DNA from 3 places in the Streptosporangium sp. NPDC053982 genome. Region 2 is predicted to be linked to each of the others. Evidence: riboswitches for the same ligand, from Rfam matches in the RefSeq annotation. Region 2 holds a riboswitch; each other region holds the start of a gene.
What was found. Region 2 has a riboswitch for cyclic di-AMP ahead of ACZ6W9_RS10270 (glycoside hydrolase family 25 protein). Riboswitches for the same ligand answer to the same signal wherever they lie in the genome.
Positions count from the first base shown of each region.

Region 1: another riboswitch for cyclic di-AMP. It lies ahead of ACZ6W9_RS36660 (VldE C-terminal domain-containing protein); the one in region 2 lies ahead of ACZ6W9_RS10270 (glycoside hydrolase family 25 protein).
Region 3: another riboswitch for cyclic di-AMP. It lies ahead of ACZ6W9_RS27875 (hypothetical protein); the one in region 2 lies ahead of ACZ6W9_RS10270 (glycoside hydrolase family 25 protein).

Region 1 covers NZ_JBVJKQ010000034.1:1,112-11,010, reverse strand. Annotated here, with positions in the region: gene ACZ6W9_RS36700 (helix-turn-helix domain-containing protein) at 1-628, opposite strand, end outside; gene ACZ6W9_RS36695 (ATP-binding protein) at 905-1,399, shown strand; tRNA gene ACZ6W9_RS36690 (tRNA-Pro) at 1,543-1,619, opposite strand; tRNA gene ACZ6W9_RS36685 (tRNA-Gly) at 1,709-1,779, shown strand; gene ACZ6W9_RS36680 (ATP-binding SpoIIE family protein phosphatase) at 2,338-4,059, shown strand; gene ACZ6W9_RS36675 (TIGR03086 family metal-binding protein) at 4,167-4,757, shown strand; gene ACZ6W9_RS36670 (DeoR/GlpR family DNA-binding transcription regulator) at 4,906-5,706, shown strand; gene galT (galactose-1-phosphate uridylyltransferase) at 5,703-6,782, shown strand; cyclic di-AMP (ydaO/yuaA leader) riboswitch at 6,854-6,990, shown strand; gene ACZ6W9_RS36660 (VldE C-terminal domain-containing protein) at 7,032-7,976, shown strand; gene ACZ6W9_RS36655 (MarR family winged helix-turn-helix transcriptional regulator) at 8,032-8,562, opposite strand; gene ACZ6W9_RS36650 (M50 family metallopeptidase) at 8,629-9,899, opposite strand, start outside.
Region 2 covers NZ_JBVJKQ010000005.1:149,487-159,385, forward strand. Annotated here, with positions in the region: gene ACZ6W9_RS10260 (AfsR/SARP family transcriptional regulator) at 1-1,511, shown strand, start outside; gene ACZ6W9_RS10265 (cytochrome P450) at 1,696-2,898, shown strand; gene ACZ6W9_RS10270 (glycoside hydrolase family 25 protein) at 2,986-3,735, opposite strand; cyclic di-AMP (ydaO/yuaA leader) riboswitch at 3,747-3,896, opposite strand; gene ACZ6W9_RS10275 (hypothetical protein) at 4,507-5,316, shown strand; gene ACZ6W9_RS10280 (GNAT family N-acetyltransferase) at 5,358-6,032, shown strand; gene ACZ6W9_RS10285 (ArsR/SmtB family transcription factor) at 6,301-6,681, shown strand; gene arsB (ACR3 family arsenite efflux transporter) at 6,681-7,769, shown strand; gene ACZ6W9_RS10295 (arsenate reductase ArsC) at 7,762-8,157, shown strand; gene ACZ6W9_RS10300 (hypothetical protein) at 8,215-8,484, opposite strand; gene ACZ6W9_RS10305 (M28 family metallopeptidase) at 8,969-9,899, opposite strand, start outside.
Region 3 covers NZ_JBVJKQ010000016.1:11,751-21,649, forward strand. Annotated here, with positions in the region: gene ACZ6W9_RS27840 (SDR family oxidoreductase) at 1-472, shown strand, start outside; gene sigJ (RNA polymerase sigma factor SigJ) at 554-1,519, shown strand; partial or broken gene ACZ6W9_RS27850 (IS5 family transposase) at 1,529-2,043, shown strand; gene ACZ6W9_RS27855 (S8 family serine peptidase) at 2,127-3,482, shown strand; gene ACZ6W9_RS27860 (SDR family NAD(P)-dependent oxidoreductase) at 3,547-4,176, opposite strand; gene ACZ6W9_RS27865 (LysR substrate-binding domain-containing protein) at 4,261-4,620, shown strand; gene ACZ6W9_RS27870 (DUF4253 domain-containing protein) at 4,714-5,541, shown strand; cyclic di-AMP (ydaO/yuaA leader) riboswitch at 5,810-5,953, shown strand; gene ACZ6W9_RS27875 (hypothetical protein) at 6,197-6,952, shown strand; gene ACZ6W9_RS27880 (alpha/beta fold hydrolase) at 7,370-8,227, shown strand; gene ACZ6W9_RS27885 (hypothetical protein) at 8,275-8,646, opposite strand; gene ACZ6W9_RS27890 (roadblock/LC7 domain-containing protein) at 8,659-9,330, opposite strand; gene ACZ6W9_RS27895 (hypothetical protein) at 9,389-9,899, opposite strand, start outside.

The DNA.
Region 1 (9,899 bases), on a different contig from region 2:
GGATCGTGACGTTCGGCCGCCGCATGAGCTCCAGCAGGTGCTCCAGCTGGGCCCGCATCACGTCGGCGCCGCCGATGGGGCGGCGCAGCGCCGCCTCGTCGATGACCGCCCAGAAGAACGGTCCGTCGGGCCGGTCGAGCACCTTCTGGCGCTCCGTCCGAAGGTCGACGCGGCGTTCGATCTCCTCGGGCCCGACGCCGGCGCTTCCCGCGGTGATGACCGCCCTGGCGTACTCCTTGGTCTGGAGCAGGCCGGGCACGAACTGGACCTCGTAGGTGCGGATCCGGGAGGCGGCCTCCTCCAGCCCGACGTAGGTCTGGAACCACGAGGGCAGCAGGTCGTTGAAGCGGTGCCACCACCCCGGCTCGTTGGCCCGGGACAGGAGGTCCATGACCGCCGAGCGTGCCTGCTCGTCCTCGACGCCGTAGAAGGTCAGCAGGTCGGCGACGTCGCGCTCCCGCAGTCCGACCCGGCCGAGCTCCATCCTGCTGATCTTGGATTCGGAGCCCCGGATCAGATGGCCCGCCTCCTCACGGGAGAGACCCCGGGCCTCACGCAGCCGGCGCAGTTGGGAGCCCAAAAGGATACGCAGAGCTGTCGGACCCGATCCCGGGTGGATCTGCGTCACTTCGCCTCCCTGTGCACTTGGGCCAGCGCACACAGTGTCATCACTTCCGGCCGTCATGACAAGGTCCAACGCCGTGGCCGATTCAACGAGCATCCCGCAAGAATCGAAGATGCGGCTGCACGCTGCAACTGCACGTGCATTTGGGTCTTGCAGGGGGCGGCCCGGTGACTCATGATGGCCTAGTGCATATTGGGCTTAAGGTGCACAAGCTCTGACAATTCACAGGCAGCACCAGGCAGTACGGAGATGGCAATGGCGGCGGGAGGCACCGGCAGGATGGTTGAGGAGCCAGAATCGGCTACCGACTACCTGCGGGCGACCCGCGAGGTCAGCTTCGACGATCTCCTTCTGGCCGACCGGCTCGACGGCTCCGACGCCACCGCGTGCCCGCTCCCCCCTCAGGCCGACTCCGTCAAGACCGCGCGGGACGTGACCCGCTCGACGCTGCGCCACTGGGGTCTGTCAGAACTGGGCGACGACGCAGCGCTAGTGGTTTCGGAACTGGTGACCAACGCGGTCCGCTACTCACTGTGCCCGCCCGTCCGTGCCGACGCCACCCCGATCACGCTGATGCTGATGCGCATCTCGGCGCACGTCGTCCTCGCCGTGGCCGACCCGAGCGACGAGGCGCCCACGCCCAAGGAGCCCGATTTCATCTCCGAGAACGGCCGCGGTCTCTACATCGTGGAGACCTACAGCAGGTGCTGGGGATGGGACCACCTCGCCCGCGGCGGCAAGGCCGTCTGGGCCGTCTTCAGCGGGACCGGCTGACCCTCGCCCTGCCGGATCACGGTCGGGCGGGACCCGCGGACCCCGGGGGCCGGCGCGCCGGCCGGGCCGCACGGACCCCGCCCGACCCCGTCGAACGGAAATCGAACGGGAAAGGGCCGACCCGTACGGATCGGCCCCGGCCGTGGTCGGGGTGACAGGATTTGAACCTGCGGCCCCCTGCTCCCAAAGCAGGTGCGCTACCAAGCTGCGCCACACCCCGGTTCGCCGAGTGCGCGCACGGTCCGGAACTCCGGTACGATTACGCCCTGACGACCGGATGAAGTCTAGACCAGACCGGCACCGGCTCGTGCGGACGTAGCTCAATGGTAGAGCCCCAGTCTTCCAAACTGGCTACGCGGGTTCGATTCCCGTCGTCCGCTCCGAATTACGGAAGGCCAGGTCATCCCATGCGGGACGGCCTGGTCTTCCGCTTTTCCGGGGTGTTCTCCCATCCTCCGCCCCGCCGTCCCTCTCGCGAAATCCGTTCGGCCCGTGCGCTCACGGCGCAATCCGTACGGCGGGCCGGGCCGTACGGACCGCGGCGGCCGGGAGCCGGGGGATTCCGCCCTGGCCTGGGGAAGGGCTCTCCGGGCCGTCCCCGGGCCAAGGGGCACGGGATGCGAAACACCGCGCCGCGCCGTACAGGCGTCACAAGACTCATATGGCGAATAATCCGAAATCTCCGGCAAAAATGAGCCTAGACCCTAGATCGTTCCTTACCATTCTTCTTTGGACGTAGCCGAGTTCGTGGAGGGGAACGTGACGAGGTCCGACGGCGTCATCATCAGCGGTGAGCACAGCGGGCTCCCCCACGCCGCTCGCCTCTCACCCTCCAGTCCGCCCACCGCCGGGTCCGGCGGACCCCGCGGACGGTCCTGGGATCCACCCGCGGGCGGCCCGGCCACCCGGCGGACCACGGCCCCCCTCCGGCGGAACGCGTGAACCGCCGCTTCGTCACCAAGGACCCGGCCACCGCGATCCCCCGGATGAGCAGCCCCGCCTCCATGAACGAGCAGCTGTCGCTGCTCAACGCGGCGAGCAAGCGGATCGGCAGCACCCTCGACATGTTCGAGACCGGCAGGGAGCTGATGAACGTCGCCGTGCCGCGGTTCGCCGACGCGGCCGGCATCCTGGTGCAGGACCGGCTGGTGGCCGAGGGAGAGTCCCCCCAGCGCGCCGTCGACGGGTCGGTGCCGGTCCGGCGGATCGCGGTCGGGGTGTCCAGCTCGTCGCCCGGCGAGTACGCCGACGCGTTCCCGGTGGACGAGGTCGTCGTCTACGACGCCTGGACCCCGTACGCCAGGTGCATGGCCACCGGCAACCCGATCCTCTACCCCCGGCTGGGCCGCCGGACCTCCGAGGAGATCGGGCGGTTCGCCAAGCGCGACACGGTGGCCAGGGTGCTGGAGGACAGCTCGTTCCTGGTCGTGCCGCTGAAGGCGCGCGGCCAGGTGCTCGGATTCGTCGTCTTCACCCGCAGGCCGGACAGCGAGCCGTTCGAGGAGCAGGACATCAACCTCGCCGAGGAGCTGGCGGCGAGGACCGCCGTCTGCCTCGACAACGCCCGGCTCTACAACCGCGAGCGGCGCACCGCGCTCACCCTGCAGAGCAGCCTGCTCCCGGTCGACCTCCAGCAGCCCCTGGGCCTGACGGTCGCCTCCCGCTACCTGCCCGCGAGCGACCTGGTCGGGGTGGGCGGCGACTGGTACGACGTGATCCAGCTCCCCGGATGCCGGGTGGCCCTCGTCGTGGGCGACGTGATGGGGCACGGGATCAGGGCCGCGGCCACGATGGGCCAGCTCCGCACGGCCGCCCGCACGCTCGCCAGCCTCGACCTCACCCCCGCCGAGGTGTTGTTCCGCCTCAACCGGATGAGCCAGGACCTGGACGGCAGCCAGATCGCGACGTGCGTCTACGCCACCTACGACCCCGTCACGCGGACCTGTGCGATCGCCTCGGCGGGACACGTCCCGCCGGTCCTGGTACGGCCCGGCGGCGGGGCCGAGCCGCTGGAGCTGCCCCCCGGGCTGCCCCTCGGCATCGGCAACGAACTGGTGGAGATGCGCGAGCTCGTCCTGCCGCACGGCGCCGTCCTCGCCTTCTACACCGACGGCCTGGTGGAGAGCCGCGAGCGGGACATCGACGAGGGGATCGGCATGGTCTGCGACCTGCTGGCCGATCAGAACCCGGACCTGGAGGCGGTCTGCGACCTCACGATCGAGGCCCAGCGCCCCGGGCACGAGCGCGACGACATCGCGCTCCTGCTGGCCAGGGTGCGGGAGCTGGGCGAGGAGGACCTGGCGCAGCTCACGCTCACCCCCGACCCGCGCTCCGCCGCCCAGGCCCGCCGCCTCGTGCGCGCGACGCTGTCGGAGTGGCGGCTGGACCCGATCGCCGACGCCACCGAGCTCATGATCAGTGAGCTGGTCACCAACGCCATCAAGCACGGCTCGGGCATCGTCGAGGTGCGCCTGCTGCGCGGCCCCTCGCTGGTGTGCGAGGTGGCCGACCGCTCTCCGCTGCCCCCGGTCATGCGTGAGGCGGGCAGCGACGACGACACCGGCCGCGGCCTGCATCTGATCAACTGGCTCGCGCACCGCTGGGGCACCCGCCCGACCCCGGACGGCAAGATCGTCTGGGTGGAGCAGCGCCTGCCGTAGGGTCTCCCCGGCCCTGTTCCCCGGCCCCGCCGGAGCCGTGCCCACGGGACGCGATGACTACTCGTCCCGCGGGAGTTACGGTCGAGGTGAGGATCGGGGAGGACATGATGAGCATCGACATACGCGAGGCCTACCGCCGAGCGCTGGACGACTTCGGCGCTCTCGTCCACCGGATCGGGTCCGGGCAGTGGGGGCGTCCCACCCCGTGCGTGGACTGGGACGTCCGCACCCTGGTCGACCACGTGGTCAGGGAGAACCGCTGGGTCCCCCTGCTGCTGGCCGACCGGACCGTGGGCGAGACCGGTGACGCCCTGGACGGCGACATGCTCGGTGACGACGCGCTGAAGGCGTTCGACACCTCCGCCACCGCGGCCGTGCAGGCCGTGTTCGAGGACGGGGCGCTCACCCGCGTCGTCCACCTGTCGTTCGGCGACGCGCCCGGCGGCGAGTACGTCGCGGAGCTGTTCGCCGACGTCCTGATCCACACCTGGGACCTCGCCCGGGCCATCGGCGCCGACGAGCGGCTCGACCCGGAGCTGGTCGACGCCTGCGCGGCCTGGTTCGCCGACGCGGAGAAGGGCTACCGGCAGGCCGGGGTCATCGGGGAGCAGCAGCCGGTCCCCGCGGGCACCGACGCGCAGACCCGTCTCCTTGCGGCCTGGGGCCGCCCGCCGCGGCCCGCCGGAGACGACGGCTAGATCCGTTCGCGGACGGCCTCCGTCCGCCGCCCGGCGGGAACGCCTGCCGGGCCCGCCCGCGGGCCACTCCCATCCACCAGGTTCCAACATCTTCCAACTACCATGGTTGTGGTAATTTGCTGGAATCTGGTGATTTAAGGGGTGGTCAATGCTCGCCCAGCAGCGGCGGCAGGCGATCTTGGACCGGGTGCGCACGAGCGGCGGCGCCCGGGTCGCCGACCTGGTGCGTGAGCTCGGGGTCTCGGACATGACGATCCGCCGGGACCTGGAGGTGCTGGCCGAGCGCGGGCTGGTGGCGAAGGTCCACGGCGGCGCCACCGTCGCCGGGCCCGGCTCCACCGAGGAACCGGGGTTCGCCGCCAAGTCGGCGCGCCAGCAGCCGGAGAAGGAGGCGATCGCCCGGCGGGCGGCCCGGCTGGTACGGCCGGGCACGGCCGTGGCGCTCTCCGCCGGGACCACCACCTGGACGCTCGCCCGCTTCCTGACCGACGTGCCCGACCTGACGGTGATCACCAACTCGATCGGGGTCGCCGACGTCTTCCACCGCTCCCCCCGCGCCGACCGCACCGTCGTGCTGACCGGCGGCGTCCGCACGCCCTCCGACGCGCTGGTCGGCCCGGTCGCGGTCGCGGCGATCCGCGGGCTGCACGTGGACACCCTCTTCCTCGGCGTGCACGGGATGAGCGTGCGCGCCGGGTTCACCACGCCCAACCTGCTGGAGGCCGAGACCGACCGCGAGCTGGTCGCCTCGGCGCACCGGCTGGTGGTGCCGGCCGACCACACCAAGTGGGACACGGTCGGCATCAGCACGATCGCCGGACTGGCCGAGGCGCACGTCGTGGTCAGCGACTCCGGCCTGCCGGAGGAGGCCCGCGAGGAGCTGGCGTCCCAGGTGGGCGAACTGATCATCACCGACCCCCACCAGCGGAACGAGACGGTGAGCTCATGAAACGCACGATCACCCACCTGGCCGACGGCCGCGAACTGCTCTACTTCGACCGGCGGGACGACGCCGACCGGAGCGCGGCCGACCTGCGCGACCTGCCGCCCCGCCCCCCGGCCTCCGAGCTGCGCTACGACCCTCTCACCGAGGAGTGGATCGCGGTGGCCGGGCACCGCCAGAGCCGCACGTTCCTGCCCCCGGCCGACGAGTGCCCGCTGTGCCCCTCGGCCCCCGGCCGGCTCACCGAGATCCCCTCATCCGACTACGACGTCGTGGTCTTCGAGAACCGCTTCCCGTCCTTCTCCGGCCAGCCGGTCGACGCCGTTCCGGTCGGCGGGCTGAGCGAGGTCCGCCCGGGGACCGGGCGGTGCGAGGTGGTGTGCTTCACCTCCGACCACGGCTCCTCCTTCTCGCGGCTGTCCCCCGAGCAGGTCGATCTGGTCATGGAGGCGTGGATCGACCGTACGGCGGAGCTGTCGGCGCTGCCCGGGGTGGAGCAGGTCTTCTGCTTCGAGAACCGGGGCCCCGAGATCGGCATCACCCTGGCCCACCCGCACGGGCAGATCTACGCCTACCCCTACGTGACCCCCCGGACCCGGCTGTCCCTGGAGGCGGCCGAGCGGCACCGGAGGCGGACCGGCGGCAACCTGTTCGCCGACGTGCTCGCCGCCGAGCGGGAGGCGGGCGTCCGCGTGGTCGCCGCCAACGAGCACTGGACGGCGTTCGTGCCGGCCGCGGCGCGCTGGCCGGTCGAGGTCCACCTCTACCCCCATCGCCGGGTTCCCGGCCTGGGGTCGCTGGAGGCCGCCGAGCGGGCGGCGTTCGGCCCCCTGTACACCCGGGTCCTGCGCGCCCTGGACGGGTTCTTCGGTGTGCCCCTGCCGTACGTGGCGGCCTGGCACCAGGCGCCGGTGCACACCGGCCGGGATCTGTCGTACGCCCACCTGGAGGTGTTCAGCATCCGCCGGGCGCCCGACAAGCTGAAGTATCTGGCCGGGTCGGAGTCCGCGATGGGCGCCTTCGTCAACGACGTGCTGCCGGAGGACACGGCCCGCCGCCTGCGGTCCCTGGTCGGGGAATGACCGGCGGACGGTCACGGGACGGGGTCGCGTGACCGTCCGTTTACCATTACTATCCTCACCCATTGGACTTAATGTCCGATATGCCTAATTCCGGGTGCGTCGCCCGGGAGCCGGGGAACCACCGCACCCGGGGTGAATCCACTTCGGTGGAAGGGCTCTCTCCCGCCCGAACCCGTCAGCTAACCCGGTAGGCGGTAGGAGAGGAGAGCCGTGGCGGCCCCGTCCCCCACGTCCCGTCGCCGTGCGGCCATGACCGTCTCCGCGGTCTCGGCCCTGGTGTTCGTCCTCGCCGGCGGGCCCGCCGGCGCCGACCCCAAGCCGTCCGAGTCCGAACTGCGCGCCGACCTGGCGAAGCTCACCGAGAAGGTCGACGGGCTCATCGAGGACTACGCGGCCAAACGGGAGTCGCTGCGCGAGGCCCGGCAGGCCGAGAGCCGGGCCAGGGCCGCCCTTGCCGAGGCCGAACGCGCCTACGCGGAGGCCAGGAAGCAGGTCGCCGGCATCGCCAGCCTCCAGTACCAGGGCGGTCAGCAGGGGGGCGGGAGCGACCTGCCCTCCCTGCTGACCGCCCCCCGGATGGACGGCGCGGCGGTCACCGCCCAGCTCGCCGCCCAGCAGGGCGCCCACCTCCGGACCTTCGCCCAGAGCCGGGACCTGCGCGGCCGGGCGGCCGAGGAGGCCGCCCGGCTCACCGGCCGGATCGCCGAGGAGGGTGACGCCGTGGCCGCCCGGCGCCGCGACGCCGAGAAGGCCATCGCGGACATCAGGCGGAAGCTCGACGCGCTCGTCCCCGTGGGCTCGGGCCGTCGCACCGACGGCAGCTGGGCGCCCCAGCTGCCCACCGGCTCCGACAACATCACCGACCGTACCCGGATCATGCGCGAGGCGGTCGGGAAGCGGTTCACCCTCCCCCACGAGGTCGGCTGCTACCGCTCGGAGAACGACGGCGGCGAGCACCCGCTGGGCCGGGCCTGCGACTTCATGATGAGTACCGGCGGATCGACGCCCACGGCGGCCCACGTCGGGCTCGGCGACGAGATCGCCGCCTGGGCCCTCAAGAACAGGACCCGGCTCGGGGTGAAGTACGTGATCTGGCGTCAGCGGATCAACAGCGGCACCGGCTGGCACGCCATGTCCGACCGCGGCGGCGTCACCGCCAACCACTTCGACCACGTCCACATCTCGATGTACTGACGGACCCGGCCGGACGTTTCCCGGCGTACCGACGGACCCGGCGGGATCGGCGGCGTCACGGGCGGGTGACGGCGACGTCCGTCGTCCCCGCCGCCTCGGCGACCATCCGGTCCAGGCCGGCCAGGTCGGCCGGGCGGGCGACGGCCGCCTCCGCGAAACGGGCGAGCAGCCGGGCGAACGCCTCGCGGTCGGCCTCCGTCCAGTCGGCGATCAGGCCGTCCAGGTAGGTCCGCCGGTAGCGGACGACCACCTCCAGCACCCGGCGGCCACGCTCGCTCAGCACGAGACGGGCCCGCCGGGCGTCCACCGCCGACTCCTCCCGTGCCACCAGACCCGCGCCGATCGCGTCGTTGACGAGCCTGCTGGCGGTGGACGGGTCCACGTCGAGCTGCTCGGCGACGGCGCCCACGGTCACCTCGGGGACGTCCAGGCTCAGCTTGTGCACCGCGTGCACGACCATCACGTTCGACATCTGCACCGGCCGGGGCGGCTCACCCGCCCGGCGGGCACGCAGCGGCCGGGCCCAGATCCGGCGCAGCCGGAACAGCGCCACGTCGATCGCCGCTCCCGGCGTCCGGTCGTTCACGGCGTACCCCTACGGCGGGTACGGCCCGCCCGCGGCGCGCCGTACGGGACGGATGGTCACGAAAGATCAACCCAGCAGGCGGATCGGGTTGAAGACGTCGGCGTACGCCAGCAGGCCGGCCATGACGATCATCACCAGGGCGATGGCGTAGGTGAGCGGGAGCGCCTTGGCGATGTCCACGTGGGAGGGGGCGGGACGGCGCGTCACACGGGCGAAGCCCCGCTTCAGGCCCTCCCACAGCCCGCCGGCGATGTGGCCGCCGTCCAGCGGGAGCAGCGGGATCAGGTTGAACATGCCGATCGCCAGGTTGAAGACGGCCAGCAGGTTGATGAAGATGACGACCTTGCTCTCCAGCGGGGCCGAGGAGGCCACGATCTCCCCGCCCATGCGGCCGACGCCGACGATGCCCACCGGGCCGTTCTTGTCGCGCTCCTGGCCGGAGAAGGCGGCGTTCCAGACGCCGACCATCTTCTCCGGGAAGCGCAGCAGCGCGCCCGCCGTCAGCGAGGTGGTGTCCCACATGTGGGAGGCGACCGCGCCGAGGCTCTGCCGCTCGGTGACGACCACCGGGCTGACCCCGAGGTAACCGACGCCCTTGTCGATCTTCCCGGGCTCGTCCAGCGACTCGCGGTCCTGGGCGATGAGGTTCGCGGTCACGGTCATCGGCCGGCCGTCCCGCTCGATGCCGATCGCCAGCGGGCCGGCGCCGTGGGAGCGGATGGCCCGCGTCGCGGCGTCCCAGCTCGCGACGGGCCTGCCCGCCACCGACACCAGGACGTCACCGGCGCGCAGCCCCGCCGCGGCGGCCGGGCTGGGCCTGTCGGTCGCGGCGCACCCGGCCCCGGGGTTCTTCGCGATCTCGGCGGAGGTCTTGACGCACTGCGGGACCGAGGAGATCTGGTTCTTCTGGACGGCGACGCCGAAGCCCATCATCACGACGGCGAACAGCACGAACGCCAGCACGAAGTTCATCGCCGGGCCGCCCGACATGACGATGACCTTCTGCCACCAGGGCTTGCGGTAGAAGACCCGGTCCTCGTCGCCGGGGCGGACCTCCTCCATCGCCGCGTCGCGGGCGTTCTCGATGAGGCCCTGCCACGGCCCGGTGGAGACCGAGCGCAGCGTGCCCGGCGCGTCGGTGGGCCGGGGCGGCAGCATGCCGATCATCCGGATGTAGCCGCCGAAGGGGAGCCACTTGACGCCGTACTCGGTCTCGCCCTTGTGGCGCGACCACAGCGTGGGGCCGAAGCCGACCATGTACTGGGTGACCTTGACGCCGAAGAGCTTGGCGGGCACCAGATGGCCGATCTCGTGCAGGCCGATCGAGACCATGAGTC
Region 2 (9,899 bases):
GGGAGCAGGTGTTCGACCTGCTGACCGCGCTGGCCGAGAAGTCGCTGCTGATCGCCGGCGGCGACGGCGCGCCGCGCTACCGGATGCTCGACACCATCGGGGAGTACGCGGCGCACCGGCTCGCCGAAGCCGGGGAGATCGAGCGGGCGCACCGGGCGCACCTCGCCCACTTCACCGAACTGGCCGAGACGGCCGAGCCGCATCTGCGCCGGGCCGGGCAGCTGGAGTGGCTGGCCGTGTTGAGAGCCGAGCACGACAACATCGGCGCGGCCCTGCGCCGGGCGATCGCCGCCGGATGGGCAGGGGAGGCGATGCGGCTGGTCACCGCGGTGGGCTGGTACTGGTTCCTCAGCGGGTACCGGACCGAGGGCGCCGAGTTGAGCGTCGCGGCGGCCTCACTGCCCGACGAGGCGCCCGGTGAGGTGCCCGACGAGGTGCGGGCGATGGCGTACCTCCTGGTGACGGTGTTCGCGACCTCCGGGCCCGGCCGCGACCAGTACCGGGCACGGGAGTGGATCCTGCGGGCGCACCGGCTCACCCGGCGCGGCGGGCACAGTAACCCGCTGCTGGGGTTCGTCGCGCCGCTGGAGCGGATGCTGCGGGAGCCGGCGGAGTTCCTGCCCGCGTTCGAGCCGCTCATCGCCGACGACGATCCGTGGGTGCGCGCGCAGGCCAGGCTCACGCGCGGCCGGCTGCGGCTCACCCACGGCGGCGACGAGACCGGCGTGGACGCCGACGCCGGGATCGCCCTCGCCGAGTTCCGCGCGCTGGGAGAACGGTCGGGGATCTCGCTGGCGCTGGCCTTCCTGGCCGACCGGCTCGCCATGCGCGGTGAGTTCGCGCGCGCGTGCGAGCACTACGAGGAGGCCGTCGTGGCGCTGACCGAGGTCGGCGCGGCCGAGGACGTGGTCGGCCTGCGGGCGCGACAGGCCCAGCTGTACTGGCTGCTGGGCGATGAGCGGGCCTGCGCCTCCGCCATGGCCGAGGCGCAGCGGTGCGCGGACGGGATCGCCTGGCCGGACGCGTACGTGCTCGCCGAGCTGGCGCTTTCGAAGGCGCAACTGGCGCGCTGGCGCGGCGAGCCGGACCAGGCGCGCCGGCACCTGGCCGCGGCCCGGGCGACGCTGAGCGAGGAGGGGGAACCGGACGTCTGGCTCCGCGTCAGGGCCTCTGACCTGTACGGCTACCTCGCCGATGACCTCGACGAGGCCCGCGCGCACCGCAGCGAGGCGCTCCGCGCGGCCGTGGAGACGGCATATCCGCAGGCGATCGCCGGGGTGCTGGTCGGGATCGCGGATCTCGCGCTGCGCCGGGGGGACCACGAGCGGGCCGCGCGGCTGCTCGCGGCGAGCGACGCCGTGCGCGGCACCCCGGATCTCTCGCAGCCGGACGTCTCCAGGATCGCCGGGGAGGCACGGAGCCGCCTCGGCGGGACCGCGTTCGCCGAGGCGATCCGCGACGGGCGGCGGCGCGACTGGCACGAGCTGGCCGAGACCGCCCTCGGCCCGTGAGCGTCGCGCGCCGGTCGGCGGCGCGGACGCCGCCGGGGTCCCTGCGGCGACCGGGTCCGGCGCGGGGCGGCGCCGGCGGGCGTGTCAGCGGCCGTGTCAGTACGGCGACGGCCCGGTGTCAGCGCGGCGGGCGATGGTGGACGCCGTTGAGACCCGGCCCTGAAGGCCGACGAGAGGAACCACCATGGAACACACCGTCACCGGGCTGCCCGCCGAGCGCCGGCCCGGCTGTCCCTTCGACCCGCCGTCGGAGCTGGTCGAGGCGCGCGAGCAGGGCCCCATCAGCCGCTACGTCTTCCCCGACGGGCACCGGGGCTGGCTGGTCACCGGGTACGACCTGGTCCGGTCGGTCCTGGCCGACCCGCGGTTCAGCTCGCGCAAGGAGTTCATGCTCCATCACCCGTACATCGACTACAGCGGCGTGGAGACCGTCCCTCCGGCGGGACCGGGCGAGTTCATCCTCATGGACGACCCGCGGCACAGCCGGTACCGCAAACCGCTGATGGGGAAGTTCACCGTACGGCGGATGCGCCTGCTCACCGAGCGGATCGAGCAGATCACCGCCGAGCACCTAGACGCCATGGAGAAGACCGGGCCGCCGGCGGACCTGGTGACCGCGTTCGCCAAGCCGATCCCCGCCGTCGTGATCTGCGAGCTGCTGGGCGTGCCGTACGAGGACCGGGGTTCCTTCCAGGAGAACATCGACAAGTTCCTCAACGGGGAGACGAGCGACGAGGACCTGTTCGCGGCCTACACCGCGACCCAGGGCTACCTCGCGGAGCTGGTGGCCTCCAAGCGCGCCGCCCCGACCGACGACGTGCTCAGCGACCTCACCGACGGCGACCTGACCGACGAGGAGCTGAGGGGGATGAGCCTGATCCTGCTGGCGGCCGGGCTCGACACCACCGCGAACATGCTGGCGCTGGGCACCTTCGCGCTGCTGCGCGAGCCGGAGCAGCTCGCCGCGTGGCGCGCCGATCCGGCGCTCACCGACGGGGCCGTGGAGGAGCTGCTGCGGTATCTGACCGTCGCCAAGATGTTCATGAGGACGGCGCTGGAGGACGTCGAGCTGGGCGGCCGGATCATCGAGGCCGGTACGACGGTCGTCCTGTCGAACCACGCCGCCAACCGCGACCCCGAGCGCTTCACCGACCCCCACGTGCTCGACCTGCGCAGGCGGGAGGGCGGGCACGTGGCCTTCGGCCACGGCGTCCACCAGTGCCTGGGGCAGCAGCTGGCCCGGGTCGAGATGCGGGTCGCGTTCCCCGCGCTGCTGGACCGCTTCCCCTCGTTGCGCCTGGCCGTACCGGCGGAGGAGGTCGCGCTGCGCCCGGAGGTGGCGGACATCTTCGGGGTGAAGAGCCTCCCGGTCACCTGGGACGCCTGACCGCCGAGGGCGGGCGTGGCGGTGTCCGTCCCACCCGGTGGTCCGGGTGGGACGGACACCGGGCCGGCCGGCGCCCCGGCCCGCCGGTCACGCCGACCGGCGGCCCAGGGCGCGGAGCTGGTCCGGGCTCAGCGCGGAGACGTTCTGGTCGATGGGCGAGTCCGAGTACTGGTGGATCGTCCACGCCTTCCAGCCGGCCGGGGGCGTCACGGCGCCCTTCTCCCGGCCGTAGGCGGCCACCCACAGCGGGTACTGCTCCAACCCCGCGCCGTAGGTCTCGGCGAAGTTCAGGCCGCTGTAGAACATCGGCGTGACGCCGGTCCTGGCCTTCACGTGTGCCAGCCACGCCTTGGCCCAGGCGTTGACCTGCTCGACGGAGCGGTCGTCGGTGGCCTCCAGGTCCAGGACGAGCAGGTCGCCACGCCTGGCGGGCTGCGCGTCCACGACGGACAGGAAGTGCTCGGCCTCGGCGATCGGGTCGTTGCCCGGGTGGCCGAAGTGGTAGGCCCCGCGCACGATGCCCTTCTTGTCCAGCTCCCTCCAGTGCCTGGCGAAGGAGCGGTCGCGGAACGTCGTGCCCTCGGTGGCCTTGATGATGCCGAACTGGGCGGAGCTGACGCTCCAGTCGTAGGCGGGCTGGTAGTTGGAGACGTCCAGTCCGTAGGTGAGCGGGCCCGCCTCCTGCTGGGAGACGCGCTGGGCGGCCGCGATGTGCCCGGCGGGCGAGGCGGAGGCCGTGACGGGGGCGATGCCGCCGAGGGCGGCGCCGGTCAGGACCGTGCCCGCGAGGGCCAGGCCGAGACGGTTTCCGAGCGTGCTGATCCGGGGGTTGCGCATGGGGTGTCGGCTCCTTGCTTCCATGTCGCCTACCGGGTTAGCTGTCGGGTTCGGGCATGGAAGTGCCCTACGGACGCATCGATGGGAGATCGTCCGATTCACCCCGGAAAAGGTGGGTCCCCGGTTCCGCTGGGAAGGCGCGGATTCGGCGTCCGCACACCGTCGGCGGGCATTGCCACGGAAACGGCGTCGGGTCCGGTCGATGGAGCGGCTCTCGTGCCGCTGGGGCGGCTTTCGCGCCGCGATGACAAAAGGTATGCGTTGCCCCACGGAAAGGGCAAGTGACCTGCGGCGGAGCGGATCGCGCCGGTGATCCGGAGGGTGTCGGACCACCCTGCCCGCAGGGGATCGGGGCCCATGGTAAAAATTGACGCCTCACCGCCCCGGACCGGGCGGGAACCGGGCCGCCCGCCGTGGCGACCGGACTTCCCGGCGGTCGCCACGGCGGCCGCATCTCGGCCATACGTCCGGTCTGTAGGGATTCGTGGTGTCCCCTTGGTAACAGCTCCGTAAGAGCGCGCCGTTACCTGACGCGTACGGACCGTGATGTTCGGCAGGCTGGGGGGAGATCGGATCCGGCGACGGGGAGGCGAGATGCAGGATGATCATGGTCCGGCCCGCGGGCGCGGTTCCGGTGCGGGCCCCCGCGGTCGCATGCCGTACGGCGGGCCCCCGGGCGGCCCGCCCGGGTCCGCCGCGTCCCCGTCCCGTCCGCCGGTCCGCCCCGAGGCCCGGTACGACGGTCCGGCGCAGAGCCCCGGAGACCCGTTCATGCACGGCTCGCTGGTGGACGCCGGCATCGCCCTCGCCGGTCGGCCGCGCCACCCGGCCGGGGAACGGCCGCGTTCCTGGACGGGTCCGCGTCTCCGGCGCGACCGGCTGCTGCGCCCGGCGCTGATCGGCGCCTTCCTGGCGGCCGCCGGGCTCGGCGTCTGGACCTCCGGCCGGTCCCCGCTGGACGACCGGCCCTCCGCCGTGGCGGCCCCGCTGCCCGCGCCGTCGCTCGCCCCGCACGGCACCGCGGTCGTCCACCCGCCGCAGGCCGCCCGCACGCCCTCCGCCGAACCCGGCAGGGTCATGGTCGTCCGCGAGCTGAAACCACGCCTGGTGCGGCCCCGGGCCGACGCGGCGGACACCCCGGACGGCCGCGCCCCGGGGGAGGAGCGGCGGCACGCCGCGGCACGCCGTACGCCGGAGGCCGCTACGCGGACGGAAGCGGGAACGGAGGCGGGGGCCGGGGCCGGAGGCGGCGGGCCGGGCCACCGGGAGACACGGGGCCTCTCGCGCCCGCCGCACGCCCCGCACGACCGCGGGCACGGGCACGGGCACGGCCCGGGGGCGCCCGCCCCCGAGGCCGGACCGCGGGGCCGGGCCGACGGTGGCGCCCCCGGTGCCCCGGCCCGTGACGCCCGTGACGCCCGGGACACCTCCGCCGGTCCCGGCGGCCACGACGGCTCCGGCGGCGTGGGGCTCCGGTTCGACACCGCCTACGCCTGCCGCGACTTCCGGCCGGACGACTGGCGCCACGACTTCTGCGTCCGGGCGTGGAACGACTACCGCAGAAGCAACGACCTTCCCTAACCTGGGGGCCGCGCCCACCCGCGAGTGAAGGAGCACCGGTAATGGCGCACGATGAGATCACCGGCCGCCGCTCCGTGCCGGCCCAGGACGCCGCCGGTCGGACGGCCGACGGCCACGAGCAGGATGCCTTCGGGCGGGGCCGCTCCGGCGCGGCCGGCCATGAGGAACCCGGCGCGCGACCGGCGACCGCCCAGGCCGCCGGGCCCGACGCTCCGCCGGGGGTGGAGATCCGGCCGATGCGCCGACGCGACGCCGAACAGGTGCTGGCCATCTATCAGGCCGGGCTGGACACCGGCCAGGCCAGCTTCGAGACCCTCGCCCCGAGCTGGGAGGGCTTCACCGCGGCCAGGTTGCCGCACCTGCGCCACGTGGCCTGCGACACCGGCACCGGCCAGGTGCTCGGCTGGGTGGCCGCCTCGGCGGTCTCGGCCCGCCCCGTCTACGCCGGGGTGGTCGAGCACGGCGTCTACGTCCACCCGGGCTGCCAGGCCCAGGGCATCGGCCGGGCTCTGCTGGCGGCGTTCGTCTCCGCCAGCCAGGACGCCGGCGTCTGGACGATCCAGTCCGGCGTCTTCCCCGAGAACGCCGCCAGCCTGGCCCTGCACCGGGCGCTCGGTTTCCGGGTGGTCGGCATCCGCGAGCGGATCGGCCGCCACCACGGCGTCTGGCGGGACGTGGTGATGATCGAGCGCCGCAGCACCTCGACCGGAACCTGAATCGCCGCCCGGGAACATCGGCTGCCGGGCGATGGTCGCACAACCCGCGGCCGGTGTGCCCGGTGTCCCGGGCCTCACCTTTCGCCTTCGTGGAACACCGTTCGTCTGGGGCCGCGTTGCGCTTTTCGCCGAGAGGTGACACGCACACGTGATGGCTGAGGGCCTCGCTGTTGCGAACTCCGTCGCGACTCCTCCGATCTCCCCCTGAAATCGATGTATGTCAATATAGAGAAGTATCGATTTCGATGAATGTCTATATGGAGGACGTGTGGAACCTCTGGAACTCCTGGAGTGCAGCCCGCCGCTGACCCGCGAGCCGCTGGACGCCGGGCAGGCGGCCGGGGTGGCGCGCGTGTTCAAGGCGCTGGGCGACCCGGTACGGCTGCGCATCCTGTCGATCGTGGCCAGCCGCGCCGGCGGCGAAGCGTGCGTGTGCGACATCACCGACGCCTTCGAGCTGTCCCAGCCGACCATCAGCCACCACCTCAAGGTGCTCAAGGAGGTGGGGCTGCTGACCTCTGAGCGGCGCGCCTCCTGGGTGTACTACCGGCTGGTGTCCGAGACGCTGGGCGAGCTGTCGGCGCTGCTGACCCTGCCCGCCAATGAGCCCGCCGGCGTGACGGCCGCTGCAGCGGCGGTGCCGCGGTGATGTCGGCTCAACCCGCACAGGCCACCGCGCCGCCAGCCGGGGTGATCGGCGCTCTGTCGGTGCTGGATCGGTTCCTGCCGGTGTGGATCATCGCGGCCATGGGCGCAGGGCTGCTGCTCGGGCGTCTGGTGCCCGGCCTGGACACCGCGCTGGACACCGTCAAGATCGGTGAGATCTCGCTGCCGATCGCGCTCGGCCTGCTGCTGATGATGTATCCGGTGTTGGCCAAGGTCCGCTACGACCGGCTCGGCACCGTCACCGGCGACCGCCGCCTGCTCCTCTCCTCCCTGCTGCTCAACTGGGTGCTCGGCCCGGCGCTGATGTTCGCGCTGGCCTGGATCTTCCTGCCGGACCTGCCCGAGTACCGCACCGGCCTGATCATCGTCGGGCTCGCCCGCTGCATCGCCATGGTGCTCATCTGGAACGACCTGGCCTGCGGCAACCGGGAGGCCGCCACGGTGCTGGTCACGCTCAACTCCATCTTCCAGGTGGTCGCCTTCGGCGCGCTGGGCTGGTTCTACCTGCAGGTGCTGCCTGGCCGGCTCGGCCTGACGCAGGCCGCACTCGACGTCTCGGCCTTCGACATCGCCTTTTACGTGCTGGTCTTCCTGGGCATCCCGCTGGCCGCCGGCTACGCCTCGCGCAAGCTCGGAGAGCGCGCCCGGGGCCGAGACTGGTACGAGCAGCGCTTCCTGCCGCGCGTCGGCCCGATCGCCCTGTACGGGCTACTGTTCACCATCGTCATCCTGTTCGCCCTGCAAGGCCACACCATCACCTCCCAGCCCGGCGACGTGGCCCGCATCGCACTGCCGCTGCTGGCCTACTTCGCCCTCATGTGGGGCGGCGGCTTCGCGGTCGGCAAGGCGATCGGCCTGCCGTACGACAAGACGACCACGCTCGCCTTCACCGCCGCCGGCAACAACTTCGAGCTGGCCATCGCGGTTGCGGTCGGGGTCTTCGGCGTCACCTCCGGCCAGGCCCTGGCCGGAGTGGTCGGCCCGCTCATCGAGGTCCCCGTCCTGGTCGCCCTGGTCTACGTCAGCCTGGCCGGCCGCCGCCTGTTCAGCAAGGAGCCCGTAGGTGCCTGACAAGCCGAGCGTCCTGTTCGTCTGCGTGCACAACGCCGGCCGATCCCAGATGGCCGCCGGATGGCTCGTCCACCTGGCCGCAGGCCGCATCGAGGTCCGCTCCGCAGGATCGGCCCCCGCCGATCAGGTCAACCCCGTCGCCATCGAGGCGATGCGCGAGGTGGGCATCGACATCACCACCGCCCAGCCCAAGATCCTCACCGTCGACGCGGTCGAGGCGTCCGACGTGGTCATCACCATGGGCTGCGGCGACGCCTGCCCGATCTTCCCCGGCAAGCGGTATGAGGACTGGAAGCTCGACGACCCCGCCGGGCAGGACATCGAGGCCGTCCGCGAGATCCGTGACGACATCCGCGCCCGGATCGAGAAGCTGATCACGCAGCTGTAGCCGCATCACATCAGGGCGGCGTGTGACGTCCGGTCCCGCGCCGCCGGATGGCTGCCGTCAGGTGATGCCTCGGGCGATCTCCCGGACCACCTCACGCCCCGTCGGGGCGACCGCCTCCTGCATCACAAGCAGCAGATCCATCTCAAGGTTCGGGTTGCGCCGCGCCACCTCGGCAGCCAGTTCCTTGAGGTAGTCCCGCGCCGCAACCCGGGCGATCTCCTGCATGAGGACCAGCAGATCCACCTCCAGCTTCGGATGGCGACGGACCAGGTCAGCCGCCAGCTCGGCGACGGTTTGCCGCGCCACCTGGGCCGCGGCCTGTTCCATCGACGCCCCTGGCCCCGAATGGCCGTCGATGCGGGGCCGGCCCGCCGGGGTGGCCCCGGACGATCGGCCCTGGCATCACTTCGGTCTGCGCCTGGCCCCTGATCTGGCTAGTCACCCTCGGTTGCCGCTGTGCTGAGGAGCAGTTCCCGTACGCCCTGCGGGCCGCCTGACGGCGTGCTCGCCTTCATGAGAAAGAACGTCATGCAGATTCTCGACCTGCTCACCGGCCCCCTGCAGGTGGCCTCCGCCGCGGCCGGCCTGTACGCCGCCTCACGCTGGCGCGCCGCCAGCTGACCCGTCGCGTAGAAGGCGAGCCCGCCGAACCGCCTGTCGAGACGCCGCCAGCGACGGTGCCTTCGTCCGCCCAGTCCTCGTCCTTCCCGCAGCCGACGCTCGGATCGCCGCTGGAGTCGTCCGCCACGTCGCCGGAGGCCGACGCACGTCCATGACGATCCCGCTCACACCACGGCACCGCGCACGCCCGTCACAGTGCTGAGACGATCGAGGGCGCCAGGAGCCACACGGTGGCCACCAACAGCCGAGCCGCTGCCACCAGGGTGTCCGGCTGGACGCGGTCGGGGGTTTCGGCGGGGGTCTGGTAGCCGGGCATGCCCATGCCGATGCCGATCGCGGCCAGTCCGGCGGCGGCGTAGCGGCGGTTGTCAGACGCCATCGCGCCGGCCCGCAAGGGCACGTCAACCAGGCGGGCGGCCTGGTCGAGGGTGGCCAGCAGGGCGTGGGCGGGTCCGCCGGCCTCGACGGAGGCGGCCTGGTGCAGGTGCGCGGCGCCGTCGAGGTTGATCACCAGCGTGCCGGACGGCAGGGCGGGCGCGTGGCGGGCCGAGCCCCATGCCCCGCTCTCCTCGGCGTCCAGGAAGGCCACCGACAGATCGGCCCGGAGGGCCGGGGCGGCCGTCAGGACGCGGGCGGCCTCCAGAACGGCGGACACGCCAGAGGCGTTGTCGGCGGCCGCGGGCAGCCGTACGCCGGGATCGTCGCCCACGCCGTCGTAGTGCGCGGTCAGCAGTACCCGCGTCCCGCTCCCCGCGCCCCCGGCGCGGGAGGAGGCGGGGAAGCGGGCGCAGACGTTGCGGCCGTCCGCAGCGACCTGCCGCAGCGGCATCGACCCGGTCACCTGCACCGGCCCGACCGCCAGGGCGTCGGCCAGGCGGGCGTGCAGGTCGGTGCGCAGAGCGATGATCGGGACGGCGCGAGGGGCCGGTCCGGCGATCATCTTGGGCATCCACCCCTCGGCGTCGGTGCCGCGCGCGGCCAGTACTCCGGCCGCGCCGTGGGCCTCGGCTCGTTCGCACGCCTGCGCCCAGTCTCCGGCCTCGGCCAGCACCCATCGGCCGCGCAGGTCGGCATCGGAGGTGGCGGCCAGCGGCGCGGTGTGCGGATGCGGCGAGTCGGCG
Region 3 (9,899 bases), on a different contig from region 2:
GGGTCATCACATCGTGCTCTCCATTGTCGGCGTCGGGGAAGGGGACGCATCTGAGATCGGGTACTACCTCGGCAAGGTGGCGCAGGAGAAGGCCGTGCGATCCGCTTCGATCCCCGCCACCATCATTCGGGCCACCCAGTTCCAGAGCTACATCCCTGTCCTCATCGACCAGCACACCGTGGACGGAAAGGTTCTCGCTCCGAGGTCATTCATCCAGCCCGTCGAGCTGGACGAAGTCGTCGAGCTGCTCGCCGAGGCTGTCACGACGCTGGAGCCGGGAAGTGTGGTCGAGATCGCTGGACCCGACCGGTTCTACCATGACGACCTCTTCCGTGCCACTCTGGCCGATCGCGGAGACGATCGTGAGGTTGTGACCGTGGACGGACAGGAGCCCCTCGATGCCATGGTTCCGCGCGGCGCGTACCGGACAGGCACCGTGCGGTACCCGATTACAGGGATCCCCACCGCCTGAATACGATGGTGGAGCGAGGCAGGAACGTCTGACCGCCAGGCAATATCAGGCGTGCTGTGCTCCAATGGGAAAGGGTGCCCCATGTCGGGAGATCTTCCTGTCGAATCCGCGGAGTTCGGAAAAGCCGAGCGTGATGGATCATGGGCTCTCGATTCGGTCATGGCGGAGCGGCATCGTCTGCTGTCGCTGGCCTTTCGCATGATGGGCACCTTGGCCGATGCCGAGGACGTCGTGCAAGAGGCATATGTGAGGTGGTACCGCCTTGAGCCCGAGGAACGCGACAAAATTGCCGCGCCTGCGGCATGGCTTATTCGGGTTGCGAGCCGCATCTCACTCGACTTGCTGGGTTCCGCGCGGGCGCGACGGGAGACGTACGTCGGGCAATGGCTGCCGGAGCCGGTTCCGGCCGACCTCTTTGCAGGCACAGCCGTTGCGCCACTGAACTCCAGTCATCTCGCTGCTGATCCGCTCGAACGTGTCACCCTCGATGATGCCGTCAGCATGGCATTGTTGACGGTCCTCGAGGCCATGACCCCGGCAGAGCGAGTGACGTTCGTCCTGCATGATGTGTTCGGCGTCCCGTTTGACGAGATTGCTGGTGTCGTAGGCCGTTCAGTGGCGGCGACAAGGCAACTGGCAACGTCCGCACGCCGCCACGTTCGACGAGGAAGACGCGCACAGGTCTCTCCCCACCAGCATGATGAGGTCGTTCGGGCATTCCGTAGTGCAACTGTCAGAGGGGACATCGAGGGCCTGCTCCACGTGTTGGCTCCAGACGTCGAACTGCGAGTGGACGGCGGCGGCTTCGTCAATGCCGCACCTCGGGTCATCCGTGGGTCGGATCATGTGGCCCGGTGGTTCGTGGGAGTGATGCGCAAGCGGTCCGCCCTCGGTCTTGAGCGATGCGACACGGCTGACGGTCTCGGATACATTCTTCGAAATGAGGGGCGTAAATACGGAGTGGTTGCCTTTGGTGTCAGCGATGAAGGCGTCACGAACGTGTGGCTGATTCTGAATCCAATAAAGCTGAAGAATTGGTCACTCTGAGGCCTGCCGGACCTCGACGACTGCGCGGTGGGCGGCTCGCACATTGGGGCACTCAAAGGGGGGATTGCACCGGCCCCTCGCCGGTTGACCGGGGCCGCCCCGGCTCCAATCGCCATCTGATCGTCGACCGTCACGGAACCCCGCTCGCCGTCACGCTCACCGGTGGCAACCGGCACGATGTCACCCGGCTTCTGCCACTGCTGGACGCGGTCCCACCGATCCGGGGTCCACGCGGACGTCCCCGCCGCAAGCCCCGGCGTATGTACGCCGACCGGGGCTACGACCTCGACAAGTACCGCCGCCTGCTGTGGAAGCGCGGCATCATGCCCAGGATCGCCCGACGCGGTGTCGCCCACGGCTCAGGACCGGGCAAGGTGCGTTGGGTGGTCGAGCGCGCCTTCGCCTGGCTGCACCGGTTCAAACGACTCCACGCCCGCTACGAACGACGCGCCGACCCCCACTACGGGCTGCTCGAACCGGCCTGCAGCCTCACATGCCTCCGCCGCCTGCGAACCTCACTCTGAAACGATCAGTTATAGGCATAAAGGGCCGCGTCCTACGGGGGCACTCCTTCGACACCGCGGTGGCGGCCGACGGGCGGGAGGAGGTGGACGACGGACGGGCCACCGGCATGGCCGGGCTCATCGTGGGGCCCGGCGGCAGCGACATGCGCCTGCTCGGCATCGCGCCCGACGCCAGGATCCTGCCGGTCAACCTCGGCCGGAGATACGACCACGAGACCTACGGTCAGGCCATCCGCTGGGCCGTGCGGAACGACGCGCGGGTCATCGTGCTGTCGGAGAACCTCCGGTTCTGCCTCCAGGAGGACATCGAGGCCGTCCGCTACGCGCTTTCCAGTGATGTCGTGGTGGTCGCGGCGGCCGGTGACAACCGTGACGATTACAACCTCAGGTGCCCGGCGTCGATCCCGGGCGTCGTCTCGGTCGGCGGTACGACCCGGTCGGGGAGGTTGTGGTCCGGCTCCGTTGTGGGACGGCAGGTGGCGCTCGCCGCTCCCGCCGAGAAAATCATCGGTTCCTTGCCCCGCCGGGAGTCCGGCAACGGGTACGGCATTGGGAGCAGCACGGGCGACGCGGCGGCGATCGTGGCCGGGGTGGCGGCGTTGATCAGATCGAAGGAACCCGACCTGCGCGCGAGGGACGTGATCAACCGTCTGGTGAGCACCGCGCACGACAGCCCGCTCCTTTCTGACAAGGCGGCCTTCAGCCGCGGCGTCGTCGACCCGGTGCGGGCGCTGACCGCGAAGGTGAGGACCGTCAAGGCCAACCCGCTCGGCACCCCGCCCCCCTCACCCACTCCGACGCCCCGCCCGGAGCCCACCGAGGACGACGGGCCCTGGATCGAAGTCGGCGTCTCGAGCGTGCCGGGTGCGATCGCCCAGACGGTCGTCATGGTGCTGGTCCCGGTCCTCGTCGTGTTCTTCGTGATCCGCAACCGCCGCCAGGCGCGGCGCGCGGGCGCGGCGCCGGCCGTACCGCTTTCCCCGTCCGCCCCGCTCCCGCCGTACGGCGCGCCACCCGGCGGGCCGGCCGTACCGCCTTCGCCGTACGGCATGCCGCCCGGCGGTCCGGTTCCCCCGCCGGGTGGGGCGTTCCCTCCGCCCGGCCCGGCGTACCTCCCGCACGGCCCGGGATCGCCGCATCCCCATCAGATGCCACCGCCGCACCCTCACCAGATGCCGCCGTCGCCGCACCTCTCCCTTCAGGCGACCCCGTACCCGGCTCACCAGGCGCCGCCCGGCCCGGCGCGTCACCCGCAGCCGCCTCCGCACGGTACGCCGGTCCCGCCGCTCCCTCCCCGCGTGGAGCCCCCGCCGCACGCCGCACAGGGTCCGTACGGCCCGAGGCCGCCCGTGCCGGGCCACGAGCCGACCGGGCCCGACGGCACGCGTGTCCTGCCGGCCGGACCCTGGCCGCCCCCGCCGTCTCCGGGACGGGGCTGAGCGTTCCCGCGCGGCCGGGAAGAGCGGGCCGGCCCACCGGTCCCCGGAGGAGGCGCCGGGCCGGTCAGGCGTCGAAGCCGGTACCGCGGGCCACCTTCTCCCAGGCGGCGAACTCCGCGCGGGCGTTCTCCAGACTGGCCGCGATCGCGTCGGCGGCGTCGTCGCCCAGCGGGAGGCGCAGCGGGGTCTCCTCCGCGTCGAGGGCGGCCGCCGCCGCCTTGGCCGGGTCGCCGGGCTGCCTGCCGTCGGACTCCGGCAGGCCGGAGCGGACCGGGCCGACGACGGTCTCGTAGGCGGGGATGACGGCCGACTGCAGCAGGGCACCGCCGCCGGCGAAGCCCGTCCTGAACGCCCCCGGCTCCACGACCAGCACCTTGATCCCGAATTGCGCGACCTCCTGGGCGAGCGCCTCCGAGAGCCCCTCCAGGGCGAATTTGGTCGCCGAGTAGGCGCCCACGCCCGGGAAGGTGAACCGGCCGCCCATGCTGCTCATCTGCACGATCGCACCCGATCCCTGGCGGCGCATGTGCGGCAGCACGGCCCGCGTCAGCGCCGCCGGGCCGAAGAAGTGCAGTTCCATCAGGTCGCGCAGCTCGCGGTCCGAGGTCTCCTCCACGGCGCCGACCAGTCCGCGCCCGGCGTTGTTGACCAGCACGTCCACGCGCCCGTACCAGAGGACGACCTCGGCGACCACGGCGGCGATCCGGGCGGTGTCGGTGACGTCCAGCCCGACCGCGACGACCCGCTCGCCGGTCGCGACGGCGTCTCCGTCATGGAGGTGGCCGGCGAGCCCCTGATGTGGACCGAACGGGCGCCGCGCGAATGGGTGGAATGGTGGGCGGTCAACCCCCGGCCGGACGGTTCCGCCCCGCGCTGGGGGCCGACCAACGACAACGTCGAGGAGATGCTGGAGCAGGTGGCCGAGGGCGCCGCCGTCTGCTTCGCCCCGTCGAGCATGGCCCGCTACTACGCCCGCCCCGACCTGGCCTGGGTGCCCCTCACCGACGTCGAGCCGCTGCGGGTGGCCCTGGCCTGGCCCAGGGGTGCGGACGACCCGCTGGTGCGCGGATTCGCCGAGGTGGTCCGCGAGCTCGCGGAGCCCGCGACGGCCCCTCGGCCCTCCCCGCGAGGGCCGTGAAGGCGGTGTTTTTCGGCCGCGCTGGGGGGAGAACTGTCCTCCCGCCGCCTGACAGGCCAAAATTGGTCCGTGGTCAGGATCGGATCGACAGGGATGAGCGATTGCGAGCGGGGGCAACTTCCGCCGTTGCTGGGCCAGCTGTTCGCCGGCGGCGGTGAGGGGCGGGCGCTCTCGGTCGAGCTGCCTCCAGGCGACGTGGTGTGGCCCGACCCCGGTTACTCCCAGCTGATGGTCGGTTATCGTCCGGCGTTCTGGCTCAGTGACGAGCCGGTCTCCGCCGGGCTGTGGTCCGGCCTGCGGGCCGAGCACCCGCGCTCGGGCCTGTGGCCGTTGCTGCTGGAGGACTCCGTCCAGCCGTGGTCGTCCGGGCAGATCGCCCCGGACACGGTGGAGGAGATCGACAACTATCACACCGCCGCCTTCATGGCGGAGGTCTGGGCCGACTGGACCGAGAGGGCGGACGCCGAGCAGCTGGAGCTGCTGGCTCCGTTCGGCGCGCGGTGCCCGGGTCCGGCCCCCGCGGGCAGGCTCGCCACCGACCCCGACGTGGTCGCCGACTGGTACGCCGGGCTGGTCGCCGAGCGCAGGACCCCTCTGGGCCTGGTGGCCGTCGACCGGGGGGCCGACGCGCTGGCCGTCATGGGGTGGCAGGGCGCGCTGAACCACAACGAGTGGATGGTCCCGCTGGCCGCCGTGGTGCGGAGCTGGGAGGAGCGGTTCGGGGCGCGGCTGGTGGGCGTGGGTTTCAACACCCTCGACCTGAGCGTCGCGGCGCCCCCCACGACGGCGGAGCACGCCCTGCACGTCGCGGCGGAGCACTGGACGTTCTGCCCGGACAGCGTCGTCTACAGCGCCGGCACGCTCGCCGGCTACGCCGAGCAGATCATGGGCAGGAACGCCTGGTCGTTCTGGTGGGACTGACCGGGGCGGGCGGCCGTTTCCCGGGGTTCCGGGCGGGACCGCGGGCCGCGGGAAATGGCGGCGGTGAATCACCCGTATGTGGTTCGCCACGGCGTGTACGCCCTGGTCCGCGCCGGTTCAGGGGCCGATAAACCGGATCATGTGCCCTTTCTTGGCCATAGAAGGTAGATCTTCTGGTCATTCCATGGGTTCTGCTTTGCTTTGTCTGATTTGCCCGGTAGTGTCCTAGTCATCGGCAGGTGACCTGCACCCTCATCCGAGGGGGCGACCGGGCCGACGTCGAATCCCGAAGCCGTCATGGCATGGGAGCCGGGGACCCACCTTCCGGGGTGAATCCGCCGCGAACGCGGTGGTAGGGCACTCCACCGCCCGAACCCGTCAGCTAACCCGGTAGACGAGATGGAGAGGAGATCCCTCAGTGGGAGACCGCGCCACCTTCGTACCGGTATACCGCATTTCGCTGCCGGTCCTCTGAGACTTTCACATCCCCTGGGTTCTTCCGCCGCGATCGGTCGCGGCATCCCCCAGCGCTCCGTGTAGCGCCACCTGATCCATCCCTGCGCCTCTTCTTCCCTGTGAGCGCGACCCCGCCGACGCCTCCCTTCACGCATGGCGTCCGGCTGCCCCGTTCCCTCGCGAAAGAGTTCGTTTCCTCATGCCTTCCCTGGATCCCCGCACGTCCGCCCGCAAGACCCGATACGCCGTCGCCGGCCTGGTCGGCGCCGGGCTCCTCGCCTCCGCCGCCGCCGTCTCGGCCCTCCCCTCGGTCGACCGGGACGCGCCCGCCGCCTCGGCGGCCGGCGCCGGGGTCACCGCGGTGAGCGAGCCGGTCGCGGCCGCGGTCCCCGAGGCCGCCCCCGCCCAGGCCGCCGCCGCTCCCGAGCAGGCCGCTCCCGGGCAGGCCGCCGCGCCGGAGCAGGCCGCCCCCGCCAAGCCGCAGAAGGTCACCAAGACCGTCATGCTGAAGGGCCAGACCAAGGCCTCCTACTTCTGGGACGACTCCTCCGGCCGCGCCGGTGACACCGGCCTCCCCGCCAGTGGCAAGCCGATGCAGAAGGGCATGATCGCCAGCCCGAGCTGGCCGCTGTTCACCGAGGGCTACGTCATCTACAAGGGCAAGAAGGCCAAGTTCTTCGTCGGCGACCGCGGCCCCGGCGTCCCCTCCAGCAGCGGCGTCATGATCGACCTCGACGCCAAGACCTTCGCCGACCTGACCGGCGGCACGTTCAACCCCGGCACCCTCGGCGTGGACGGCAACGGCGGCATGGGCCACATCAAGGTCGACTACGTCATCACCAAGTGGGGCGACGGTCCGGGCAAGAAGAACGACCCGGTCCCCTTCTCCACCGGTGCCTGGGGCAAGCGGGACGGCGACCCGGCCAAGCCGGTCCAGATCACCGTCAAGCCGTAACCGGCCGGAACGGCGCCGCCGCACCGTCACGGCGCCGCCGCACCGTCACGGCGCCGCCGCCGGACCGTCACGACGCCGCCCCGCGCCAGGGCGGCACCGTCGGGCCGTGACGGCTCACCGGGTCATAAGGGTTCCACCGGGCCGTGACGGCCCCACCGGGCCGTGACGGCCCGGTCAGGCCGTGACGGCCGGAAGCGAAGAGCTTCACCTCAGCCTTTCCTGGACACGGGAGCGGACGCCGGCGCAGGGCGTCCGCTCCTGCTTTTCGCTCTCCGGCCCTTCGGCACGGGATGTCTTGCCCCGACCTGGGCAGAATGACATTCTGTTCCGGGTTACCGGTCCGTCGTCTCCGGGCGGCGGGAACCGTCCGGGCGGCCACCCGGCCCGCCCGGGGACGGACGGGGGAGAGGGAGCGACATGACGACGCGCGTCCGGGCCAACGGCATCGAGATCGCCTACGAGACCTTCGGGTCTCCCGGCGACCGGCCGCTTCTGCTGATCATGGGTCTCGGCGCCCAGATGATCCACTGGGACGAGGAGTTCTGCGAGCTGCTCGCCGGCCGCGGGCACCACGTGGTGCGGTTCGACAACCGCGACGCCGGCGAGTCCACCCACCTGAACGACGCCGGGGCGCCCGCCCTCGGCGGCGGCCGGGCCCCCTACCTGCTCGACGACATGGTCGACGACGCCGCCGGGCTGCTCGACGCGCTCGGCTGGGAGTCGGCCCACGTGGTCGGCGCCTCGATGGGCGGCATGATCGCCCAGGCGATGGCGATCGGCCATCCGCGCCGGGTGCGGAGCCTCACCTCGATCATGTCCACCCCCGGCCACGCGGTCGCCCCGCCCACCGAGGCGGCGATGGCGGTGCTCATGGCGCCGCCGCCGCCCGACCGCGAGGCCGCGATCCGTCAGGCGCTGAGCACCTGGGAGATCCTCGGATCCCCCGGATACCGGATGGACCGCGAGCGCGTCGCCCAGATCACCGAACTCAGCTACGACCGCGGCCTCGACCCGGCCGGGACCGCCCGGCAGCTCGCCGCGATCCTGGCCTCGGGCGACCGTACGGCGCTGCTCGGGAAGATCACCGTACCCACCCTCGTACTGCACGGCGAGGCCGACCAGCTCATCCCGGTGGCCGGGGGGATCGCCACGGCGGACGCGATCCCCGGCGCCAGACTGGTCACCTTCCCCGGCATGGGCCACGACCTGCCGCGCCTGCTCTGGCCGGCCTTCGCCGACGCGATCGGTGAGCTCACCGCCTCCGCCGAGCGGTGAGCTCCGGTACGGCCCGCGCTCCCGGTGCGCGGAGCCGTACCGGAGGATCAGACCTCGAGTCTCTCCTCGATCATCCGCAGGGTGTGCCGGGCCAGCGCCAGGTTGCCCCGGTTGCGGTCCAGCGCCAGGTACAGGAAGAGACCCTTGCCGCTCCGGCCGGTGACCGGGCGGATGATGTGGTACTGCGCGCTGAGCGTGATGAGGATGTCCTCGATGGTGTCCTTGAGGCCGAGGGAGTCCATCGTCCGCAGCTTGGCCTTGACGACCTCGGTGTTGCCCGCCGCGGCCACCTGGAGGTCCAGGTCCTTGGAGCCGCCGAGCGCGCCCAGCGCCATGCCGCTGTTGTAGTCGACGACGACCGCGCCGACCGCGCCGTCGATGCCCATCATTTCCTTGAGAGAGATATCCATGTTGCCCATGTCTGACTCCGATCAGTGGGTTGTCGATGTGCGGGACGTGAGGGCGGCCATTCTCACCGCCGTCTTGCGGCCCTCCAGGCGCAGCAGCCCGAGGTTGGTCCCGGGCCGGGCGAGCACCGTGAGGACGATCGTGGGGCCGGCGGCGTAGAAGGCCGCGTAGCCGTTGTCACCGGAGATCAGCGTCTCCTCGAAGGAGCCCTTGTCGGCCATGGCCGTCAGCCGGCTGCTGAGCGCGAGCACCGCGGAGGACAGCGCGCCGATCTGCTCGGTCTCGCCTCGCAGGTCGCTCGCCAGCGTCAGGCCGTCCACGCTGCAGGCGATGCTTCCGTTCACCTCCGGCACGCGCTCGCGCAGCAGCGCCATCTCCTCGTGCAGCCGGTCGCGCAGCAGGGCCAGTTCCCGCCGGGCCCGCTCGCGGCGCGACACCCCCTCCCCGTCCGGCGTGGAAGGGGTCTGTGCGGGGGACGCCGGTACGGTGCCCGGCGTGCCCGGCGTGCCCGGCGTGCCCGCTCCGGACGGTCCGGACGGTCCGGACGGTCCGGACGGTCCGGTGGCGGGTCCGGGAGACTCGGCGCCGGACTCGCGGAACGGCACGAGGTCCCGGTCGCGGGACGCGGCGGGATCCGGGTACGGCCGGTCGCGTGTCGGCAGCGTCGCCTGCGGTTCCCGGTCACGCGCCTCCACCGGCGGTCTCCTTCCGATCAGCTTCAACGTCCGCAACCTCAGCGGCATCGGGACGAGCTCATGTCAGTGCCTCCAGTGCGTTCCTCAGCCGGATGAGCAGGTTCACGTCGGCGGGGTCCCCGGTCGCCGCGGGGAGCCACCGCGCGGACGCGGTGCCCCCCGCGGCGCCGTCCCGGGGTTCCCCGCCCGCCCGGGGCTCCCCGGTGGTCTTCGGGCGCCGCGGCAGCGCCGGCGGGGCCGACGGCGTCTGCGGCTTCTGCGGGAGTGACGGTGCCTGTGAAGCCCGCGGCGTCTGCGGGGGTGACGGCGCCTGCGGGATCCGGGACGCCGGTGCCCCCGTCCCGGAGACGGGCGCGACCCCGGGCCGTTCGCCCGGTTCCGGGACGCGGAGCAGCCCCGCCGCGGCCAGCCGCCGTACGGCGAGCAGCACCGAGTAGGCGGGCCGGCCGAGTCTGCGCGCCAGCTCCGCGGGGGTGGCGGCGGAGTCGGCCGCGACCAGGACCTCCCACTGCAGTGAGGTCAGCACCACCCGCTGGGCGGGGATGCGCGCCAGGGGGACGACCGGGAGC